3 regions of the Rothia sp. HMSC069D01 genome follow, and region 3 is predicted to be linked to each of the others. Evidence: predicted binding sites of a transcription regulator. Region 3 holds the regulator's gene; each other region holds the start of a gene.
What was found. The regulator LexA, encoded in region 3, represses DNA repair genes until DNA is damaged. The targets are predictions, from matches to a motif close to TCGAACANNTGTTCGA.
Positions count from the first base shown of each region.

Region 1: the regulator LexA is predicted to act here: its motif matches at 2,968-2,983, upstream of uvrA (excinuclease ABC subunit UvrA).
Region 2: the regulator LexA is predicted to act here: its motif matches at 1,586-1,601, upstream of ruvA (Holliday junction branch migration protein RuvA).

Region 1 is NZ_KV800108.1:204,331-209,865, forward strand. It holds gene HMPREF2710_RS05315 (formate--tetrahydrofolate ligase) at 1-916, shown strand, start outside; gene HMPREF2710_RS05320 (MBL fold metallo-hydrolase) at 2,106-2,879, shown strand; gene uvrA (excinuclease ABC subunit UvrA) at 3,006-5,535, shown strand, end outside.
Region 2 is NZ_KV800108.1:241,154-246,688, forward strand. It holds gene HMPREF2710_RS05415 (YebC/PmpR family DNA-binding transcriptional regulator) at 1-555, shown strand, start outside; gene ruvC (crossover junction endodeoxyribonuclease RuvC) at 854-1,510, shown strand; gene ruvA (Holliday junction branch migration protein RuvA) at 1,743-2,363, shown strand; gene ruvB (Holliday junction branch migration DNA helicase RuvB) at 2,535-3,521, shown strand; gene yajC (preprotein translocase subunit YajC) at 3,886-4,245, shown strand; gene secD (protein translocase subunit SecD) at 4,345-5,535, shown strand, end outside.
Region 3 is NZ_KV800109.1:250,492-256,026, forward strand. It holds gene HMPREF2710_RS08830 (HisA/HisF-related TIM barrel protein) at 1-328, opposite strand, end outside; gene HMPREF2710_RS08835 (type 1 glutamine amidotransferase family protein) at 328-1,098, opposite strand; gene HMPREF2710_RS09315 (LysM peptidoglycan-binding domain-containing protein) at 1,218-1,676, opposite strand; gene HMPREF2710_RS09580 (hypothetical protein) at 1,722-1,871, opposite strand; gene lexA (transcriptional repressor LexA) at 2,721-3,395, shown strand; gene HMPREF2710_RS08850 (ATP-dependent DNA helicase) at 3,642-5,535, opposite strand, start outside.

The DNA of each region.
Region 1 (5,535 bases), on a different contig from region 3:
CCTGGAGCACACCCCCGCCCTGATTCATGCGGGCCCCTTCGGCAACATCGCAACCGGTAACTCTTCGGTTGTGGCTGACTACGTTGGTCTGGAGTACTCCGACTACGTCATTACCGAGGCTGGCTTCGGCGCCGACATGGGTGCCGAGCGTTTCTTCAACGTCAAGTGCCGCGTCTCCGGTCTGAAGCCGGACGCCGCAGTGCTCGTCGTAACCGTGCGCTCCCTGAAGTCCCACTCCGGCCTGTACAAGATTGTTCCGGGCAAGCCCCTGCCCGAGGGCATGCTGCAGGAAAGCCCCTCCGACGTGGAGAAGGGCGCAGAGAACCTGAAGAAGCACATCGAGATTGTGCGCAACTTCGGTGTTCAGCCGGTCGTGGCAATCAACGCCTTCCCGACCGACTTCGAGTCCGAGCACGAAACCATCCGCCGTATCGCAGAGGAAGCTGGCGCTCGCGTCGCTATCCACCGCGGTGTGGCTGAGGGCGGTAAGGGCACCACCGACCTGGCAGACGTGGTTGCTGAGGCATGTGACGACGTTTCGGACCTGAAGTACACCTACGATCTTGAGGACTCCATCGAGACCAAGATCGAGAAGGTTGCGACCAAGGTCTACGGCGCGGACGGCATCTCTATCGCTCCCGCTGCCGCTAAGCAGCTGAAGCGTTTTGCTGAGCTGGGCTACTCGCACCTGCCCGTGGTCATCGCGAAGACCCACCTGTCCATCTCTTCGGATGCAACTCTGAAGGGCGCGCCGACCGGCTGGACCCTGCCCGTGCGCGAGGTTCGCCTGGCTGCAGGTGCTGGCTACGTCTACGCTATCTGCGGCACCATGCGCACCATGCCGGGCCTGAGCAAGAGCCCCGCAGCTGAGCGCATCGGCTTCGACGAGAATGGCGTGATGGTCGGCCTGTCCTAAGGCTTGCCCTAATGCGGCTGTTCCAGCTGATTTATAGCTAGTGGAGGCGGCGCTCCTTCCCCACAGCGGGGGAGAGGCGCCGCCTTTGCTGTGCCCTATGGTGCTCTCTGTAGTGATTATAAGGGGAAGTAGAGTACCTGAAAACGGGGGAGTGAAGGATTCTGAAACCCCTGGTGGAGGGGTCTTTCAACCTTTCATTGAGGCTTCTAGAGCGCCTGTTTTGAGGGTGAAATTGGTACGTGCTGGTTAATAATTGGGCTCTATTTGTGCTTAAAGGTCAGGTTTTATTAAACAATCTATATAGGTTGATTTTTTAGTGACACACTGTCTTGCATTTTGTGAAAATACGGCATTGACTAGGTATTTTGCTTTTTGAAAGGGGTTTTAATGGGTGCACTCAGTGAACCTGAAGACGGGGCTGTTGTTATCGTTTTGTTATAAAAGCTCTACTTTAGGGGGTATCTAATGACCCTAAACAGACCAATTGATTTTTCCCTCAAGTGTATATCCGTACACTTTTTGAACGGCGAGCAGTATATTTTTTCTACTTAATGAAGTTTCAAAAGCTTGAAGATATTTCGACCTTAACCCTCTACTTCCGCGGAATACTGGGCTAAAACCGGGTATTGAGTCTTTAAAATTACTGAGTGTGAAGCTTAGGTTAAAGGTGCACCGAAGTGCCAAAAGAGGGAAATTCTAAAATTATTTTGGGTGAAATAAGTCACATCAAAACTCGAAAAAAATGAAATTGGTACGTATGGATAGCCTAAAAAACAGCTATTTTTATTACAGAACGATTACATTGAGACTCAAGTCACTAAAACCGGCTCTCCGTACCAAATTGGGCGGTAAAACAGCCCCCAAAAAGTTCGCTACTATTGAGTCATCAAGTAATCGTGAGATTTCCAAAGTCCTCGGGTTGCTTGTGTTTGAGTGAGTGATAGATACCCCTGGGTGTCATGAGAAGCGACTGTGTATCGATGCGCAGTCGCTTCTCTGTTTAACTTTTGAATTTCACTGTTTGAATTTCGCTGGAGCCTCAGATAGACGGGACCTCGGCTAAAGCTTGTTCCGAGCGTGCTCCAGAATCTGTTCCCTGTGCATCCCGCACATTCAACGCCGAATGCGCTGATAGGGGAGCGAACCGCATAGGCGCATGCTGTGCGGTCACAACCCCTACACTGGAACTATGACTACTTACCCCGAACCCACCCTCATCTTTGAGAACCCCGAACTGACCGTCCGTGCGTTCAGCGTCTCCGAGATGGACAACAGCGTCTACCTCATCACCATGCGCGCCACCGGCGAGCAGGTACTCATCGACCCCGCAGACGACGCAGAAGAACTCTACGCCTACACCCTCGACGCGCTCCTGCACGACTGCCCGCAGCTCGAACTGGCAGACGGCGAAGAACGCCGCGTGCGCGTTATGGAGAGGGACGAGGACTTCAACTCCCTCAAGCCCCGCGCAATCGGTCTGACCGGCATCCTGGTCACCCACGGCCACTGGGACCACATCCGTGCCATTAAGGAGCTCGACCGCCTCACCGGTGCCGTCACCTCCGCAGGCGCCGCTGACGCAGCCGCTATTAAGGAGCAGGAAGACTACACCGTCGAAGAGGAGCTGACCGGCGGCGAAAGCTTCGACTTCTACCTCTCTGACACCGTCATCCGCGCCCTGCACGTGCCCGGCCACACCCCCGGATCCATCGTCTACACCCTCGAAACCACCTGGGAAGACGGCACTCCCGCAACCCTGCTGTTCACCGGCGACGCTCTCTTCCCCGGCGGCGTGGGCAAGACCGACTCCCCGCAGCAGTTCGGTGAGCTCTTCTCCAACGTGCTCGAAAAGCTCTTCGGCGGCTTCGAAGATGACGCCATCGTGCTGCCCGGCCACGGCCGCTCCACTACCCTCGGCGACGAGCGCCCCCACCTGGAAGAGTGGGGAACCCGCGGCTGGTAGATCGCGCCTGCCAGTCCGCCTCATATAAGTACTGCACCCTCATGCCTTCACCGGCCGCATAATCCCGCTGGTGAAAGGCGTGAGGGTGTAGAATTTAAATTCGAAGATAAAACGAAAGGATTTTCGATGACACCCCGCCCGGCACACGGTAGCACCGCACTCAAAGCGAACGATCTGACCAGCATCCGGGTTCAGGGTGCCCGCGAAAACAACCTCAAGAACGTAGACCTCACCATTCCGCGTGATGCGATGGTCGTCTTCACCGGCCTCTCCGGCTCCGGTAAGTCCTCCCTCGCCTTCGACACCATCTTTGCGGAAGGTCAGCGCCGCTACGTTGAGTCACTGTCCTCCTACGCGCGTATGTTCCTCGGACAGGTCGACAAGCCCGACGTAGACTTCATTGAGGGCCTCTCCCCGGCGGTGTCTATCGACCAGAAGTCCACCTCCAAGAACCCGCGCTCAACCGTCGGTACCATCACCGAAATCTACGACTATATGCGCCTGCTCTGGGCGCGCATTGGCCACCCGCACTGCCCCGAATGTGGCGAAGAAATTACTCAGCAGACCCCGCAGCAAATCGTGGACATTCTGCAGGAGTACCCCGAACGTACCCGCCTGCAGATTCTTGCGCCCGTCGTCAGCGCACGTAAGGGCGAGTTCGTCGACCTCTTCAAGGACCTGCTGACCCAGGGCTATTCGCGTGCCCGCGTGGACGGCGAAACCGTGCAGCTCTCCGACCCGCCCAAGCTCGCCAAGCAGTACAAGCACACCATCGAGGTGGTCGTCGACCGTATCGTCATTAAGGACGGTATTCACCAGCGCCTGACCGACTCCATCGAAACCGCGCTCAAGCTCGCCGACGGCCGCGTGCTCATCGACTTCGTGGACCGAGAGCAGGACGACCCCGAACGTACCCGTTCCTTCAGCGAAAACCTTGCCTGCCCCAACAACCACCCGCTGCAGATCGACACCATCGAGCCGCGCGCCTTCTCCTTCAACTCGCCGTTCGGCGCATGTAGCGCCTGTGACGGCATCGGCTCGCGCCTGGAAGTAGACACCGAACTGCTCGTGCCCAACCCCGACCTGACCCTCGGCGAGGGCGCTATCGCCCCCTGGTCACAGGGCAAAGCAACCACCGAATACTGGCTGCGCCTGCTCGCAGGCCTGGGGGAGGAACTCGGCTTCGACCTGGACACCCCCTTCAAGGACCTGCCCGCCAAGACCCGCGCCGCGATCCTGGACGGCAAGGACTACAAGGTTGAGGTGTCCTACCGCAACCGATTCGGCCGCGAACGCCGCTACACCTCCGGATTCGAGGGCGTGAAGGCGTACATCAAGCGCAAGCACGAAGAAACCGAATCGGACTTCGCCCGCGACCGCTACGAACAGTACATGCGCCAGGTCGCCTGCCCCTCCTGCGGTGGCGCGCGCCTGAACCCGACCATCCTCGGCGTGAAGGTTGGCGGCCAGTCCATCGCAGACATCACCGACCTGTCCCTGGCTGACGCGCTCGCCTTCGTGCGCGGCCTGCAGCTCAGCGCCCGCGAAGCCAAGATTGGCGAGCAGGTCCTCAAAGAAATTGACGCGCGCCTGCAGTTCCTGCTGGATGTGGGCCTGGACTACCTGACCCTCTCACGCTCCGCCGGTACGCTCTCCGGCGGTGAGGCGCAGCGCATCCGCCTCGCAACCCAGATTGGTTCGGGTCTGGTTGGCGTGCTCTACGTGCTCGACGAGCCCTCCATCGGTCTGCACCAGCGCGATAACCGCCGCCTCATCGAAACCCTCACTAAGCTGCGCGATATGGGCAACACGCTTATCGTGGTTGAGCATGACGAAGACACCATGCGCGAAGCTGACTGGATCGTGGACGTAGGACCCGGCGCCGGCGAGCACGGCGGCGAAATCGTGCACTCCGGCAGCTTTGAGGAGCTGCTGAAGAACACCAAGTCCATTACCGGCGACTACATGGCTGGCCGCCGCAGCATTGAGGTGCCCGCATCCCGCCGCCCCGTGGACAAGGAACGCCAGCTGACCGTGCGCGGCGCCCGCGAAAATAACCTCAAGAACGTGACTGTGTCCTTCCCGCTGGGCGTATTCACCGCGGTGACCGGCGTGTCCGGCTCGGGTAAATCCACCCTCGTCAATGACATTCTGTACACCTCCCTGGCGAACAAGCTCAACGGCGCCAAGCAGGTACCCGGACGCCACAAGAGCATCGACGGCCTGGAACACCTGGACAAGGTCATTCACGTGGACCAGTCGCCCATCGGCCGCACCCCGCGCTCGAACCCCGCCACCTACACCGGCGTGTTCGACCACATCCGCAAGCTGTTCGCAGAGACCAGCGAAGCAAAAATGCGCGGCTACACCCCCGGCCGATTCTCCTTCAACGTCAAGGGTGGCCGCTGCGAGGACTGCTCCGGCGACGGCACCCTGAAGATTGAAATGAACTTCCTGCCGGACGTGTACGTACCCTGCGAAACCTGCCACGGCAAGCGCTACAACCGCGAAACCCTCGAAGTGCACTACAAGGGCAAGACCATTGCCGACGTACTCGAAATGCCCGTGGAAGAAGCCGCAGAGTTCTTCGCCGCATTCACCCCGATTGCGCGCCACCTGAACACCCTCGTGGACGTGGGCCTGGGCTACATTCGCC
Region 2 (5,535 bases), on a different contig from region 3:
GCTATCAAGCGTGGCGCCGGCCTGACCGGTGAGACCATCGACTACACCGAGATTATGTACGAGGCACGCGGCCCGCAGGGTACCGCCCTGTACATCGAGTGTCTGACCGATAACCGTAACCGTGCAGCGTCTGAGGTTCGCCTGGCTGTGACCCGTAACGGCGGCACCATGGCTGACCAGGGTTCGGTTGCGTTCCTGTTCGAGCGTAAGGGCGTTGCTGAGGTCACCAAGACCGACGGTCTGACCGAGGACGACGTTCTGATGGCTGTTCTGGATGCAGGTGCCGAAGAGGTTCTGGACGAGGGCGATATTTTCACCGTTGTTTCCGCAGCGACCGACCTGCCCGAGATCCGTAAGGCACTGGACGAGGCTGGCCTGGAGTACAACAACGACGACCCGGTCTTCCGCCCGACCATGCAGGTCGACCTGGACGCCGAGGGCGCCAAGAAGTTCCTGAAGCTGGCAGACGCTATTGAAGAGCTCGACGACGTTCAGAACGTCTACTCGAACGCTAACGTCTCTGACGAGGTTATGGCAGAGCTGGAAGCTGAGTAATCACTCGGATTCTGATATCTGATGCTTGAAGAAGCCGCTCCTTTAACCGAGCCGCCGTAGGGTGGCTGGTTGGGGGAGTGGCTTCTTAGCGTCTGGGGCTTTTTTGGGGATGTGCTGGGTACTTTTCGCGGGGCGCACGGTGACTGTTCTCGTGGTGATTGTTTACGCGGTGACCGTGTTCGTGGCACGCCCCGGTACCGGGTGCTAGGATTCTGAAGGGCTAGAATCTAGAGATTCTATAGGGAGTTTGTCGAAAGGGGAGATGATGGCTGCCGCTCAACCTGCCGCACGCGATAGCATGCGTGAAAACCGTACTGCCGCTGCCGTGGAGCGTGTGCCGGGTGCAACCCGCATCATGGGTGTTGACCCCGGTCTGACCCGCTGCGGCTTCTCCATGCTCGATATGACCGCCGACCGTAAGGCGCACTTCGTGAACGTGGGTGTTGCCGGCACAATCCCGGCGGAGTCCCTGGACCAGCGTATTCTCTGGATTTTCAACGCCGCCTCCCACTGGCTCGACACCTACAAGCCGGATGCCCTGGCGATTGAGCGTATCTTCGCGCAGGAGCAGGTGAACACGGTGATCGGTACGGCGCACGCTTCGGGTGCGGTGATTTCTGCGGCTGCGATGCGCGGCGTGCCGGTGTTCTTCCATACCCCCTCGGAGGTGAAGGCGGCGGTGACCGGTAGCGGCCGCGCCGATAAGGCGTCGGTGGGTCGCATGGTGACCCGTATTTTGGGGCTGGACTCCATGCCGAAGCCCGCCGATGCTGCCGATGCCCTGGCGATTGCGATCTGTCACGGTTGGCGTGGCGGCGGCATCGGTTCGGGCATTAACATGGCCGCCCAGACGCAGACTCACCAGGGTTCACGCCCGGCGCAGACTCACCGTGGTGGGTCGTTGACTCCGGCGCAGCGTGCCTGGATGGAGGCGGAGGCGCGCGCTCGCCGCTAGAGGTGCCGCCGCTAGAGGTGCCTTCGTGGGTCTGTGCGCTGCCTCCTGCTAGCTTGCGTGTATTCGCTAAGAAGTTCGAATATATGCTTGATTTCAGAAGAAATATTCTAATATACTTGTAGTGTCTCCCCGTTGAATTGGGGGAGTGCGTTCTGTGGGTGCCGGAGTTCCCGGTGCCCTCACACTGCCGCGAGCCTCAACCCGGGGGCGCGGTGTTGAAAGGTGGAGAGAAATGATTGCGTCCCTGACCGGTCGTGTGGCTCAGGTGGGCCTTGATCATGCGGTGATTAACGTGAACGGTTTCGGCATGCTCGTGTACGCGACCGCGCGTACTCTCTCCAAGCTACGCACGGGTGAGGAAGCTACCGTACTGACCACTATGATTGTGCGTGAAGAGTCGATGACTCTCTACGGTTTTTCGGAGCCTGCCGAGCGTGAAGTGTTCGATATGATGCTTTCGGTTTCCGGTATTGGTCCGCGTATTGCTCTGGCGGTGTTGAGTGTTCACACTGCCGCTGAGGTGGAGCGTGCCGTGGCGACCGGTGACGATAAGGCGTTCACGAAGGTTCCCGGTATTGGCCCGAAGGGTGCCCGCCGTATTGTACTGGAGCTTGCCGGCAAGCTGATTCTCAGCGATGGTCAGACTGATGAGCTGCCGCTGAGCCAGGGCATTGTCTGGAAGCCGCAGGTGCTTGACGCTCTCACCTCTCTGGGCTGGAGCGAGAAGGACGCTTCCGCCGCTATTGACGCTTACGTGCAGCACAACCCTGCCGCAGAGACTGAGCCGGTGGGTGTGGCTCTGCGCGGTGTGCTCGCATCCTTGGGTACTCAGAACACGGTGGGCCGCCACTAAGCGGCGCGCCCTGTTCGATGTATCCCACTCAAACTTTTGTGAAAGAAGAATTCTATGAGCCAGAATCCCTATGAGCCGCAGCCCGCGGCGTCCCTGGTTTCCGGCGGGTATTTTCCCGGTCAGGTGCCCGGCACTCAGGCGTCTTCAGCTCCCGCCCAGCGCCTGGTGGCGATGGAAGAAGAGCCTGAAGAGAAGATGATTGAGGCGGCACTGCGCCCTAAGTCCCTGGACGACTTTGTGGGTCAGCGCCGTGTGCGTCAGCAGCTGTCCCTGGTGCTGGAGGCTTCGAAGATGCGTGGCCGTAGCGCCGACCATGTGCTACTGTCGGGCCCTCCCGGTCTGGGCAAGACCACTCTCGCGATGATTATTGCGGCAGAGATGGAGGCGCCGCTGCGCATCACCTCCGGCCCGGCGATTCAGCATTCGGGTGATTTGGCGGCGATTCTGTCTTCGCTGACTCCCGGTGAGGTGTTGTTCCTGGACGAGATTCACCGTATGAGCCGCCCGGCTGAAGAAATGCTCTACATGGCGATGGAAGATTTCCGCGTGGACATTGTGGTCGGAAAGGGCGCGGGTGCGACCTCCATTCCGCTGGAGCTGCCGCAGTTCACCCTCGTGGGTGCGACGACCCGTGCGGGTCTGCTACCCGGTCCTCTGCGTGACCGCTTCGGTTTTACCGGTCACCTGGAGTTCTACTCGGTGGAGGAGCTTGAGCTGGTGCTGCGCCGTAGCGCGGGTCTGATGGATATGCAGATTACCTCCGAGGGTTTCACGGAGATTGCCGGTCGTTCCCGTGGCACGCCGCGTATTGCGAACCGCCTGCTGCGTCGTGTGCGTGACTGGGCGCTGGTGAACGGCGTGGACCGCATTAACGCGACCGATGCCGCAACCGCGTTGGACATGTACGAGGTGGATTCGCGCGGCCTGGACCGTCTGGACCGTGCCGTGCTGGAGGCGCTGATTCACAAGTTCGGCGGCGGCCCGGTGGGTCTGTCCACCCTCGCCATTGCGGTGGGTGAAGAGACGGAGACCGTGGAGACGGTTGCCGAACCCTACCTGGTGCGTGAGGGCCTGATTGGTCGTACTCCGCGCGGTCGTGTGGCTCTGCCCGCGGCGTGGGAGCACCTCGGCTTGGAGGCCCCGGAGATTCAGCTCTAGATCCGCATCAGCTTTAGGCCCGCATCAGCTGATAACACAGTAGTAGCCCGTGGGAGGTAGTAACCTCCCGCGGGCTTCTCTGTGCCCCCGGTAGCTCTTCTGCAGGGGCGGCACTCTTCTACCGGTTCTGCAGGCGCTGTCGGGTTTCATTGGGCTCTGCCGGGCTCTGCTGGTCTTTACCAGTGACATAAAATTACGCCGAGAGAGTCCAAAACTCAGGTTAACCTCACAAAAACGCTGGTTCGGGGCGCTAAAGCTCATGCTCTCGCGTAGGATGGATACGTACTGTATCTACGATTCCACACCTTCTGGTACGCTCAACCCTCGCGGTGAGCGGCACGGGTGCGGATGTGAAAGTGAGACCATGGATTTTAACCTCCTGATTATGATTGCCATGATGGCGCTGCTGGCATGGATGATGTTCTCCGCCCAGAAGCGTCAGCGTAAGCAGATGGAGGAACTGCGCGCAATGCAGCAGTCTCTCGTCCCCGGCACCCAGGTGATGACTGGTTCCGGCATCTACGGCACCGTTGTCAGCACTGACCTTGAGAACAACAAGCTGCAGCTTCAGATTGCGGACGGTGTTGTTATCACCCTGGCACTGAACGCGATTATGGCCGTCGTCGAGGAGGAAGCCCCCGCAGCGCCCCTGACCGAGGACGCGTACGAGGCTACCGCATCCGAAGCTCCCGCTTCCGATACCTCTTCTGATACTGCTAAGTAATTCAGCGCGTATGAGCCCGGCGCCCAGTGAGCGGCGTCGGGTTTTCGCGTTACGGAATCTGTAGAACACTCAATACTATTCACACGAAGAAGGAACATTATGGCTAAGCGTTCACCGCTTGCAGCCGCGCGAGGGGCGCTCCTCTCGATGGTCCTGCTCATGGTTGTTATGGCTGCCGGTATTTTCGGCACCACCTACGCGGGAGGTTCTTGGGCACCGAAGCTCGCCCTGGACCTTTCGGGTGGTACTCAGATGATTCTTTCTCCGAAGGTCAATGGCTCTTCGGATGAGAACGTCTCCCAGGAGCAGTTGAACCAGGCGGTTGAGATTATTCGTCAGCGCGTTGATGGTGCCGGCGTTTCGGAGGCGGAGGTTACCACCTCCTTCGGCTCGGGTAATAACGTGGTTGTTTCGGTTCCCGGAACGATTAGCGCTGAGACTCGTCAGCTGATTCAGGCGTCTGCAAATATGACGTTCCGCCCGGTTCTTGTAGCCGGTGCCGGTACTGCGGTGGCTGAGGATGCCCGCACTGCGGACGATAAGCTGCCCAAGCCGTCCGCGGAGCCGACTGACGGTTCGGACCGTAACTGGATTACTGCGGACCTGTACAAGCAGTATGAGGCGAAGGACTGCACCGCGGCACGTAATGAGGACGCCGATAGTGCGGACCCGACTAAGCCGATGGTGGCGTGTTCCACTGACGGTCAGGAGAAGTACATTCTGGGTCCTGTGGAGCTGAGCGGTAGCGATATTTCTACTGCAAGCCACTCGCAGGAGACGACCGGTCAGGGCGTGACTACGGGCCGTTGGGCTGTGAACATTCAGTTCAACGATGCTGCTCGTGAGAAGTTCCAGAACATTACTTCTCGCCTGAACGCGATTCGTGCACAGAACGCAAACGATCCGCGTGCCCGCTTCGCGATTCTGCTGGACGGCAAGGTGCTGTCCTCCCCGGTGTCGCAGGCAGTGATTTCTGATGGTAAGCCGCAGATTACCGGTAACTTCACCGAGCAGGAGGCGAAGGCTCTCGCCGATCAGCTCAAGTACGGTGCTCTGCCGATTAGCTTCACGATCCAGTCGGAGCAGCAGATTTCTGCGACCCTGGGTTCGGAGCAGCTGCGTGTGGGTCTGCTGACCGGTCTGATTGGTCTGCTGCTGGTGTTCGTGTACTCGCTGTTCCAGTACCGTCTGCTGGGCTTTGTCACGATGATGTCGCTGGTTGTGGCTGGCATCATTTCGTATGAGGCGATTGTGCTGCTGGGTTGGGCGTTGAACTACCGCCTGTCCCTG
Region 3 (5,535 bases):
CCGGACTCAGGCTCAGGGCGCGCTCCAGGCTCTCAGCATTACGCACGCCGCCACTAACCTGAATACGAACCGGGGCAGAGCTCCGGGCGCTCTCTGCACGGACGGCGGCAACCACCTCAGCCAGAACCTCAGTATTCGTGCCGCGACCAAACGCCAAATCAAGGTCAACCAGGTGAATCCAGCGAGCACCAGACTTCACCCAAGTCAGAGCCGCTTCAACAGGGTCGAGGCGCTGCTCACCACCGGACAGGGTGCCACCCACCGGGCGCACCGCATAGCCTTCAGAAATATCAACAGCGGGCAGAAGTTCAAGAACGGGCGCAGACATTAGTTACCTCCCGCAGCAGTAGCGGAGTCGCCAGAAAGCAGGCGACCGGTCACCGTCAGGGACGCAACCCAGCGGCGCATAAACTCCGCCCCCAGCTCGCCAGAACCTACCGGACAGAACTGCACCGCCGTCAGCGGACCGTTCTCAACCGCCGCGATGTAGGCGGGATCGGTGACAGTCCAAGTCACTGCCGGAGGGGCAATATATTCAATGCTCTGATCAAAAGCCCACTCAAAAACGCCGTGCTCAGATTTGAAGTGAGCCTCGCCCTCAAGATCCTTGAGCAGCGTACTATCGGAGGAAGAACGCAGGGCAGAAACACCGGGCGCCAGGTCGCGGGTAGAAAGCTCCACGCTCTCACCGGGCCACTCCCCCATGCACTGAACCTGAACCTGCCCCATCTGCGGATGCTCCACCGTAATAGAGTCAAAGAGGCAGCTCAGTGCCGCACCGGCAACCAGCACCGGACGACCACCGGCAACGCGGCGGCCAATCACGCGCTCAGCGTCCTTAGCTTTCAGGTCTTCGTACGCCTCAAGAGAGCTCACACCGCCGGTAACCACCATACCGTCAGCCTCACGCAGCTGATCGGGCACGGTAGTGACGATAACGTCCGCCCCAGCATCCTGAAGAAGCTTCACCAAGGCGCCACGAGTTCCGGGTTCACCCAAAACGGCAACCACAGGACGAGCAGTCTGAGCATTCTGTACAGATTCAGTTTCCTGTGCAGATTCAATTTCGGTGAGTGTGGGTTCAACGGGAACAGGCATCGGTGCGCTCCTATTTCATAGGCTCAAGAATTTAGCTCAAGCGCTCTAGCTTGAGAGATAGAGGATTCGGAGTCAAGACATCAACCTCATGCAGAAGCCAACCACACACGGGTCCATGCTTAGCGCTGAGTCTGAGGAATTTCCAGACGCTGACCGGCATCAACAGAGGTACTGGTCAACGAATTCAACTCCATAATACGAACCACAGTATCACGGGTGTCACCCTGCGGATCCACCGCCTGAGCAATATCCCACAGGGTCTCGCCGTGCTTGACCACAACGACGGTTCGAGTCGCCGAAGAGTTCTCCACGGAGGCTGAAGCCGCCGGGCCAAAGAAGCTAATAGCACCGAGCACAATCAGCGCCGCCAAAGTCAACAGAGGCAGGCCCTTCAGAAAACCGCGCACAGTGCCAAGACGACGAATAGAAGCGGGAACCGCGCGCAGAAGCTCGCCTCCCTTAGCCAGAAGAACACTCTTCGCGCCAGGCGCCTGAGCCGCAGAAGATGCCTGAGTAGAAACAGCAGGGGTAGAAGCAGCAGAGGCAGAAACAGCAGGAGCGTGGGCGGGCTGAGCCACCTGCGCAGGACGGGGTGCATGAGCCGCACGAGAAGAGCGAACAGACTACGAAGACGCAGGCACACGAGAACGCCCCTGCATGGTGCGGGCCGACACGGTGCTGGCGGACGCAGTGCGGGCGGGGTGAAGTACCACCAAACCTGCCGGAAGGTGTGCAGAAGTGCCACGAGAAGCAATAGGTGCTGCTGTAGTCATTGTGGTTCCTTTCTCTCAGCTCGCCCCGGGGTTGCCCCGCGGGTCTAGCAATGCCGAGCGATACCCGCTCGGAGGTCCTAGTTGAGTGATAACTATGGAGTGGTGATTGTTAGGCGATAACTATTGGGTAGCTAGTCCCTAGTTAGGTCAGAGCGTCGGATGCACCGGGCTGCGCTGGGTCGCACTGGGTGACCCCGGAACCCCATCCCCTGCGCTCTCTCTTCGCCAGATGCTCCCTAGAGCATCCAAGGTAGATCATGCGAAGAGAGAGGCAGAGGATTCGAATACATTCGAACACCCATTCACTCTCCTCTCCCGAAAGACTCCGGGTTGAATCTTCGAATATTTTTCGAACATTCACCCGTAAATCCTGAATTCCAGGAGAGATTCAAGAGTATATACGAACTCTTGTTCTAAAGTCTAGCAGAGATGTACTAAAAATTTCTTCGAGTTTCGAAGAAAAAATCTAGAATATTTGTTTGAGTTTTTCGGTGTAGTGTTCTACACTGGTGTCAAGAGACGTTCCACACGCTCCTGATGAGTCCTACTCACAGCAGGTTTCTGTACCCGTTACGGTTTGATTCTGTATCGAATGCAGGTGCTGCTGACTGAGTTTTATAGGGCGGAGGCGCATACTCGTTGCCTGCGTATCGCTCCGGTATCGCTCCGGCACGGATAGAATTCCTCCACCCCCTGACGAGATAAGACCCATTTCGGCAGAACCAAAAAATTTTTAGGACTTCACCAGAAAACGTGTGAAGCACCCATCCGTGCCCCGACCGGACTGTGTCTCAAACAGACTGCAGAGACCGGAGTACAGAATTCGGGGCACAGACCGAAGGAAAAGAAATGGCAACAGCACCCCGTCCGGCGCTGACCGCGCGCCAGCAGAAGATTCTTGACGCGATCCGCACCGAGATTGAACAGAAGGGTTACCCCCCGTCCATGCGCCAGATTGGTGACATGGTGGGTCTTGCGTCCCTGTCCTCGGTCACTCACCAGCTCGGTCGCCTCGAGACCATGGGCTACATTCGCCGCGACCCCAAGCTCCCCCGTGCCATTGAGGTGCTGGATGAGAACGGCATCGGCATCCACGGTAGCGCTTCCTCTTCCCTGCCCGAGCTGCCGAACTTCGAAGTCGGCGATGAGGACCTCGTACCCGTTCCCCTGGTTGGACGAATTGCAGCGGGCGGCCCCATCACTGCCGAGCAGTCCGTGGAGGATGTGCTCGCTCTGCCCCGCCAGCTGGTCGGTAGCGGCAAGCTGTTCATGCTCAAGGTCAAGGGTGATTCCATGATTGACGCCGCAATCTGCGACGGCGACTGGGTGGTTGTCCGAGAGCAGCACACCGCAGACAACGGCGATATCGTTGCTGCTCTGCTCGACGATGAAGCAACCGTAAAGGTGTTCCGTCAGGTTGACGGCCACACCTGGCTCATGCCGCGCAACTCTAACTACGAGCCGATTATGGGTGACCGCGCAACCGTTATGGGTAAGGTCGTCTCCGTGCTGCGTAGTCTCTAGAAGATACAAGTCTCTAAAAGTTGCAGTCTCTAGAAGACGCGGGCTCTCAACAGCACAGCTTCTAAAAGAAGCTGGTTCTAAACAGCACGGCTTCTAACAGACATAACCGTTAGGGCTCTTAGCTCTCTATAGAAATCACCCCGGTGATACGTAAACGTTCACGTATCACCGGGGTGATTTCTATATGTCTAAATTTATATGCCCAAAACGGGGCGGCGGCGCGGCAAGGAATGGATCTCGCCCGAGCTAACGCTCAATACTCGCCGAAAGACGAGCCAGCGCACCAATCACGGCTGCCTTATTCTGCGTCGACCACATCGGCGGCATCGCCTTCATCAAGAAACCGCCGTAACGTTTAGTCGCCACACGAGAATCCAGTACAGCCACCACGCCGCGGTCAGACACCGAACGAATCAGGCGGCCCGCGCCCTGCGCCATACGAATCGCCGCATGGTGAGCAGAAACCGCCATAAAGCCGTTACCGCGGTGACGGTTCACCGCCTCCGTACGAGCCTGCGCAATCGGGTCGTCCGGGCGGGGGAACGGAATGCGGTCCATCACCACCAGGCGGCAAGAGTCACCCGGAACATCCACGCCCTGCCATAGGCTCATCGTTCCGAACAGGCATGAGTCAACGTCCTCGCTGAACTCCTCCACCAGAGCCTTGAGCGAAGACTCACCCTGCAGAAGAATGTTCAGGTCGCTATGCTCACGCATGTACTCGGCGGCACGCTCAGCGGCACGCTTCGAGGAGAACAGGCCCAGGGCGCCGCCCTCCGACGCCTCGCACAGCTCACGCAGACGCTCCAGCTGACCCTCGTGCACACCAAATCCCGGAGGCTTCAAATCTCCGGCAACGTACATGATGCCCTGCTTGCGGTAGTCGAAAGGTGAACACACATCGATACTCGTCCAGCGCGGCGCACCCTCCCCTTGCAGTCCCAGGGCAGCGGCTGCAACATCAAAAGAGTCACCCACCGTCAGGGTCGCACTCGTCAAAATCACGGTGCGGTCAGCGAACAGGCCGTCACGCAACTGCAGGCCAACGCTCAACGGAGCGATATTCAGGGTCGCCGGGTCGGTATCGGAAGCAGCCACGTAGCGGCCGTTCTCCCAACCGCCCTGACGAGAAATCCACAGAACGTCCTGCTCGCCCGAAGCCTCCAGAACGCGGCTGCTCATATCGTGCACCTCAGAGACACGCGAGCGCGCCATCTGCAGGCCGGCGTCAACGTCCTGACCGTCCGGTTTGGTATCGGACAGGGCGGTGCGGGCGGCATCATTTACCGCAGAAATAGCGGTCAAAAGGCGACCGTCCAGGCCCTTCAGAAGGCCCTCGGCAAGACCCTCGAAAGCGGTCTCCAGGGTGCCGGCTGCCATTTCCAGTGCGCCGGAATCAGCCTTCGAATGCTTCTTCACGCTACGCGCCGCACGGCGAACCATCGCAACCGTCAAAGAACCAGACACGGCACCTGTCACGCGGTCCACCAGCTCATGAGCCTCATCAATAATGACCGTCTCATGTTCGGGCAGAACCTTCATGCCCTCGAAAGCGTTAATCGCCAGCAGGGCGTGGTTCGTGATGACAATGTCAGCCTCAGCGGCACGGCTGCGCGCCATCTCGCTAAAGCACTCTTCCACTAGCGGGCAGCGGCGGCCCAGACACTCGGCGGCGCTGACCGACACCTGAGCCCAGGCGCGGTCAGAGACTCCGGGCTTCAGCTCGTCACGGTCGCCGGTCTCCGTGCGGTCAGCCCACTCGCGCAGGCGCACCACTTCCTCACCCACGCGCGAGGTCGAAGAAGGCATGTCGAAGAGAGCATCCGGCTCGTCTTCCGGGTAGCCGCCCTCCAGCTTGTGCAGGCAGAGGTAGTTATTGCGGCCCTTGAGCAGAGCCACCTGCGCCTGCGACTCCGGGCGCGGCTCCAGCGCTTGTAGAAGACGCGGAATATCGCGGTTCACGATCTGCGCCTGCAGGGCAAGAGTCGCCGTCGCAACCACAATCGGCTGGTCCGACTCCCCCACCCGCGCCAGGGCAGGAACCAGGTAGCCCAGGGACTTACCGGTACCGGTACCCGCCTGGACCAACAGGTGACGCTGCAGTTCAAGAGCCTGCGCCACATGCGCCGCCATGATGCGC